One region of the Micromonospora sp. NPDC048170 genome, then DNA from elsewhere that is predicted to be linked to it. Evidence: riboswitches for the same ligand, from Rfam matches in the RefSeq annotation. Region 1 holds a riboswitch; the other holds the start of a gene.

Region 1 (3,354 bases):
TTGACCGACCTGGCATTCCGCTCGTCGGTGCGTTCGCGGAGGGCGGCGACGACGAGGCGTACCGTCCGGGTCCGGTGCCGGAGCACGTCGTCGGCGGTGAACCGGAGGACGATCCAGCCGGCCGCGCGGAGCGCGTTCAGCCGGGCGACGTCCTGCCGGAAGTGGACGCGTTCCCGGTGGTGGTCGCCGTCGTACTCGACCGCGACGCGCAGGGCCGGCCACGCCAGGTCGACCCGGCCGACGAACCGTCCGCGGGCGTCGAGCACGTCGTGCTGTGCGACGGGCGGGGGCAGGCCGGCGTCGAGCAGGAGGAGCCGTAACCGGGTCTCCATCGGAGACTCACTCAGGGGCTCGGCCAGCGCGAGCACCTCCCGCAGCAGCGGCAGCCCGGGCCAACGACGACGAATGTTCGCGTACGCCGACAGGGCCGGCAGTTTGAGCACCCGGCGGTGCAGCAGCGCGTCGACGGCCACCAGAGCCTCGTCGCGCGGCGCCTGTCGACCGAGGTCGAACGCCGTCCGCAGCGGCGTGGTGACCGGCAGACCACCGAAGCGGGCCAGGTCGCTCTCCGGCAGGTTCGAACGGGTGACGCCCAGCCGTGGGTGTGGGCGCAGCCTCGCCGAGCGGGGAAGGAGAACGCTGACCGGCGCGTCCCGGGCCAGCAGGTCGACGCCCCACAGGTATGCGGCACTCGCCCCGGCGATCGCGGCGCCGGTGGGCAGGAGCAGGGCCACCGCGTCACACCAGAGCCGATGGTCCGGCGCGCGCAGCGCGTCCCGGTGCACGTACACGTCGGGCAGCAGGCGCCGCCAGGCCGGACCGCGCAGCATGGCGCGGGTCAGCAGTCCGTCGGCGACGGCGGCGCTCGCCCGGAAGGGCAGGAAGGCCAGGCGCGGCGGTACCCGGGCGGCGGAGGGCATCCGAACAGCATGGCGTGACGTGGCGGTCACGTACCGCCCCGCCCGCCGGGTTCGGGCGGTCGGTGTGAAATCCGCATCCCGACCTTGGCGGATCCGGCGATCCGTCGTACGGTGACATCGCAAGTGACCCACGGGAGCCCGGTACACCGGGCTGAGAGGGGGGCTGTGAGCCCCCGACCGTCGAACCTGATCCGGGTAATGCCGGCGCAGGGAGGAGTGTTGCCGTGCCGTCCCTCGGGCGACTGCATCTGATCACCGACACCCGACCCGGGCGGGATCCGCTCACCGTGCTGCGCGCCGCCCTCCCGGTGGCCCGCGCCGAGCTGGTCGTGCAGGTCCGGGTGGAGGACGACGCCACCGACCGGGAGGCGTACGACCTGGCGCGTCGGGTGGTCGCGCTCTGCGACCGGTATGCCGCCACCTGCCTGGTCAACGACCGGTTGCACGTGGCGTTGGCGGTGGGTGCCGCCGGTGGGCACGTCGGCGCGGCGGACCTGCCGGTCGGGGCGGCCCGCCGGATCCTCGGCGCCACCGCCGTGCTCGGCGCCACCGCCCGCGAGCCGGGGACGGCCGCCGAGGCGGTCGCCGCCGGGGCCAGCTACCTGGGCGTGGGCCCCTGCCACGCCACCAGCACCAAGACCGGGCTGCCGGCGCCGATCGGCCCGGCGGGGGTACGCGCGGTCGTCGACGCCGTGGGCGTGCCGGTCGTCGCGATCGGCGGGGTGACCGCCGCGAGGGTGCCCGCGCTGGTGGCCGCCGGGGCGTACGGGGTGGCGGTGGTGGGGGCGATCTCCGGGGCGGCCGATCCGGCCCGGGCGACGGCGGAACTGCTGGGAGCACTGGGGTGCTGAGCCGGCCGGACGTCGCCGTGGTGGGGGCGGGACCGGTCGGACTGGCGATCGCCTGGCGCTGCGCAGCACGCGGACTCAGGGTCGTCGTGCACGATCCCGCCCCGGGTTCCGGCGCGTCGCACGTCGCCGCCGGGATGCTCGCCCCGGTCGCCGAGGCGTACTTCGGCGAGCACGAGCTGACCGGGCTGCTGACCGCCTCCGCCGCCCGCTGGCCGGCCTTCGCCGCCGAGCTGACCGCCGCCACGGGCGCGGACATCGGCTACCGGACCGAGGGCACCCTGATGGTCGGGCTCACCGCCGACGACCTGGCCGAGGCGCGCAGGCTGTGGGCGTACCAACAGGGGATCGGACTGCCGGTGACGCCGTTGCGCCCCACGGCGCTGCGGGACCGCGAGCCGGCGCTGGCGACCCGGGTGCGCGGGGGCGCGCTCGCCGCCACCGACCACCAGGTCGACCCGCGCCGGCTGGTGCCGGCGCTGCGTACGGCCGCCGAACGGGCCGGCGCCACGCTGGTGCCCGCCGCCGTGCGCCGGCTGTCCGACGTGGCTGCCGGGGTCACAGTGGTCGCGGCCGGCTGCGGCGCGGCGGCCCTGACCGGACTGCCGGTGCGGCCCGTGAAGGGGCAGGTGGTCCGGCTCCGCGCGCCCGGCGGCGCCGCGCCGGGCTTCCGGCACGTCATCCGGGGGTACGCCGACGGCGAGCACGTCTACCTCGTGCCCCGCCGGGACGGGGAGGTGGTGGTGGGCGCGACCGTCGAGGAGCGTGCCGACACCGACGTCTCCGCCGGGGCGGTGCTGCGCCTGCTCCGCGCCGCCGTCGACCTGGTGCCCGAGTTGGCCGAGTACGACCTCGTCGAGACCCTCGCCGGCCTGCGCCCCGGCACCCCCGACAACGCTCCCGTCCTCGGCCCGCTGCCCGGCCGGCCCGGTGTGCTCGTCGCGACCGGGCACCACCGGCACGGCATCGTGCTCACCCCGGTCACCGCCGACCTGATCGCCGACCTGGTCGCCACGGGCACGGCGGACCCGATGCTCGCCCCCTTCACCCCGGCCCGGTTCGTGCCGGCCGCCGACGTCCGGTCCGGCCCCGGACCGTCCACATCCGAGGAGGAGCACACGTGGAACTGACGGTGAACGGCGCCGGGCGTAGCCTGCCCGGCGGCTCGACCGTGGCGGACCTGGTCCGCGCGGTCACCGACCAGCAGCGCGGCCTCGCCGTCGCGGTCAACGGGGAGGTGGTGCCGCGTACCGGCTGGTCGGTGACCGCGCTGCGCGACGGCGACCGGGTCGAGGTGCTCAGCGCCGCCCAGGGCGGGTGACGCGGTGGGCCTCGACCTGGGTGGCGTGAGCTTCACGTCCCGGCTGATCCTCGGCACCGGTGGTGCGGCGAACCTGCGCGTGCTGGAGGACGCGATCCGTGCCTCCGGCACCGAACTGGTCACCCTGGCACTACGCCGGGTCGACACCGCCCCCGGCACCGCCGGCGGGCTGCTGGACTTGCTGGACCGCTGCGGCGTGAAGCTGCTGCCGAACACCGCCGGCTGCTACACGGCGGGCGAGGCGGTCAAGCTGGCGCAGCTGGCC
Region 2 (3,354 bases), on a different contig from region 1:
CTCGTCGAGCAGCAGCAGGCGGGGACGCAGGGCAAGTACCCCCGCCAGGGCGAGGCGCTGCTGCTCGCCGCCGGAGAGGGCGGCGGTGGCACGGTCCCGGGGGTACGGGAAGCCGACCCGGGCCAGCGCCTCGTCGACGCGGGGCCAGATCTCCCCGGCGGGGACGCCGCGGTTCTCCAGCCCGAACGCCACGTCGTCGCCGCTGCGGGCCATCACGAGCTGGGTCTCCGGGTCCTGGAAGACGATGCCCACCCGTTCGCGGCTCTTACGAGGGTCGAGCCCGTCGATCTCGACGGTGCCCTCCTGCTCGCCCGAGTCCTCCGGCAGCAGCCCGGCCAGCGCGGCGAGCAGCGTGCTCTTGCCGGCGCCCGACGGCCCCAGCAGCAGCACCCGCTCGCCGGCCTCGACGTGCAGGTCCACCCCGCGTACGGCCCATGCCCGCCGCCCGGCGTGCCGCCACCCGAACCCGCGCAGCACTACCGCCCCCACACCCGACACCCCCCTTCGCATTTGTCGATCATGAAGTTGTCGTCAATCGGCACGGCGTGTCGCGGCGACAACTTCATGATCGACGTGATCCGTCCGAGGTGGGTCAGATCAGGGGGCGGGATTGGGCGGCGGGGAAGCGGTCCAGGGCGCCCGTGGTGACCAGGGCGCGGGTCAGGGCCCAGGCGCCGGCGCCGGCCACCGCGGCGGCGCTGACGACGGTGAGCAGGGCGTAGGGGATGCGGTAGCTGGTCAGGGCGTACTCGCTGTTCCAGACGAAGAAGTCGAACAGCGCCGCGCCGAAGCCGGTCAGCGCGCCCGCGATCAGCGCGGTGGGCAGCCGGAACGAGCGGTACCGGAACGCGGCGAAGGCCAGCTCGGCGCCGAGGCCCTGGATCAGGCCCTGGACGATGGTGACGCCGCCCCACTCGGCGCCGAGCAGCGCGGAGACCGTCGCCGCCACCGCCTCGCAGAAGAGCGCCGCGCCGGGCTTGCGGATCACCAGGCCGCCGAGGACGGCCGGGACCAGCCACACGCCGTACATGATCGCCTGGCCGGCGGGGAAGAACGCGAACGCCGGGTCGACGGCCCGCCACAGCAGGCCCCAGGCCCAGAAGATGACGCCGAAGGCCACCGCGATCACCGCGGCGACGACGACGTCGACGGTTCGCCACCGGGGGGTGGTGTTGTTGTCTCGCATGATTGCTCCCAGTCCTGAACGCGAACCAGGAGAAGACGCACGCCGCGCCCGGATGTGCCGGACGTCGACGCGGCTGGAGGTCGACCGAACTCCCTGCGCTGGCATTACCCAGATCAGGTTCGAGGGTCTGCGGGCGGTGCCCGCACTCTCAGCGCTGTGCGCTCCCCTGTCGGATGTGAAGTTGTGGCCCGACGCTAACACCTTTGAAGATCATCGGGCAAAGTGATCTTTCCGCAGCTCATCGGCGCGATCGGTCGACGCCGTCGATTCCGGCCCCGGTGACCCGCGCGGGCTGTACGTGGCGAGGGGCAGGCCGGCAACGTGGGTAGGCTCACGATCATGCGGATCGAGGCCCGGGGGTTGACGTTCGACGTCCGCGTCGGCGGACCGGAGGGCGGCACGCCCGTCCTGCTGCTGCACGGCTTCCCCCAGCACGGTGGGGAGTTCGACGACGTGGTGCCCGCGCTGCACGCCGCCGGCCTGCGCACGTACGCGCCGGACCAGCGCGGCTACTCGCCGGGCGCGCGCCCCGAGGCGGTCGAGGCGTACCGGCTGCCGGAGCTGGTCGCCGACGCGGTGGGCGTACTCGACGCGCTGGGCGTCGACGCGGCGCACCTGGTGGGGCACGACTGGGGCGCGGTGGTGGCCTGGGCCGTCGCGGCCGGCCACCCCGATCGGGTCCGTACGCTGACCGCGATCTCGGTGCCGCATCCCGCCGCGATGGCGTGGGCGTTGGCCGAGGACGCGGGGCAGAAGGCGCGCTCCGCGTACATGGCGCTGTTCCGCAAGCCGGGCAAGGCGGAGAAGGCGCTGCTGGCGCTGGGCGCGACCGGGCTGCGCCGGATGCTGCACGGGGTCGGCGACGACGCGCGGGTGGCCGCGTACGCGGACCCGATGCGCGAGCCGGGCGCGCTGACCGCGGCGCTGAACTGGTACCGGGCCATGTCCCGCCGGGACCTCGCGGCCACCGGGCCGGTGACGGTGCCGACCACGTTCGTGTGGAGCGGCCGGGACGTCGCGATCGGCCGCACCGCCGCCGAGGCGTGCGCCGGGCACGTGAGCGCCGACTACCGCTTCGTCGAGCTGCCCCGGGTGAGCCACTGGATTCCCGACGAGGCGCCCGCGGCACTGGCCGAGGCGATCCTGGCCCGGGCGTACGACCCGGCCTGACCCTCCCCGCGACGCCGCCCGGCGGTTGCCGGACCCCATCCCCGACGGAGGTACGACATGGACGGAGCAGACATGACGGTGAGCGCCGAGGGCTTCCTGGCCGTGGTGACCGCCACGATGAACCGGGTGGCCGAGAGCCAACGCGAGGCGGTGGGGCAGGCTGCCGACCTGATCGCCGAGGCCGTACGCGCCGACGGCGTGGTCCACGCGTTCGGCACCGGCCACTCCGAGGCGCTGGCCATGGAGATCGCCGGGCGGGCCGGCGGGCTGGTCCCGACCAACCGGATCGCCCTGCGGGACCTGGTGCTGGTCGGCGGCGCCCCGGCGGACGTGCTCGGGCCGCTGCTGGAGCGCGATCCGTCGGTGGCGCACCGCCTCTACGAGCTGGCTCCGGTCAGCCCCCGGGACGTCTTCGTGCTCGCCTCCAACTCCGGCGTGAACGGCGCGATGGTGGAGTTCGCGTCGCTGGTCAAGGAGAAGGGGCACGGGCTGGTCGCGATCACCTCGGCGCGGCACTCCGGGCAGATGACGTCGCGCCACCCGTCGGGGCGCAGGCTCGCCGACTTCGCCGACGTGGTGCTCGACAACGGCGCCCCGTACGGCGACGCGACGCTGCCGTTGCCGGGTGGTGGCGCGGTCGGCGCGGTCTCGTCGATCACCGCGGCGCTGCTCGCGCAGCAGATCACTGTCGAGGTGGTGGCCCGGCTGCTGGCTGCGGGGGAGCGGCCCCCGGTCTACCTGTCGGCCAACATCGCCGGGGGCGACGAGCACAACAACGCCCTGGAGGCCCGGTACGCGGGCCGGATCCGGCGCGGCTCCTGACGCTCCGGCGCGGGCGGGATCCGGCGCGGCTCCTGAGGGTCGGGCGTGCTGACGGGGACGACCGCGGCCGTCGGCGCGTGCGAACGGGACCGGTGCGCTGACGGCGGCGGTCGCGCCGGTCGGCACCTCCGTGGGACCGGGTGTCGGGCAGTGACGTGAGTCGGTTTCGTGGGTCG

Evidence for each region. A riboswitch is a leader RNA that binds a small molecule or an ion and turns the genes downstream of it on or off. The one in region 1 is predicted to bind thiamine pyrophosphate.
Region 2: linked by a shared signal. The riboswitch ahead of AB0D32_RS26550 (ECF transporter S component) and the one ahead of thiE (thiamine phosphate synthase) in region 1 are both predicted to bind thiamine pyrophosphate.

What each region holds. Positions count from the first base shown of each region.
Region 1 covers NZ_JBEZMR010000009.1:27,925-31,278, reverse strand. The annotation lists gene AB0D32_RS14680 (DUF559 domain-containing protein) at 1-920, opposite strand, end outside; TPP riboswitch at 1,042-1,150, shown strand; gene thiE (thiamine phosphate synthase) at 1,145-1,771, shown strand; gene thiO (glycine oxidase ThiO) at 1,765-2,898, shown strand; gene thiS (sulfur carrier protein ThiS) at 2,889-3,089, shown strand; gene AB0D32_RS14660 (thiazole synthase) at 3,094-3,354, shown strand, end outside.
Region 2 covers NZ_JBEZMR010000028.1:71,558-74,911, forward strand. The annotation lists gene AB0D32_RS26545 (ABC transporter ATP-binding protein) at 1-489, opposite strand, end outside; gene AB0D32_RS26550 (ECF transporter S component) at 593-1,186, opposite strand; TPP riboswitch at 1,259-1,364, opposite strand; gene AB0D32_RS26555 (alpha/beta fold hydrolase) at 1,526-2,356, shown strand; gene AB0D32_RS26560 (SIS domain-containing protein) at 2,429-3,178, shown strand.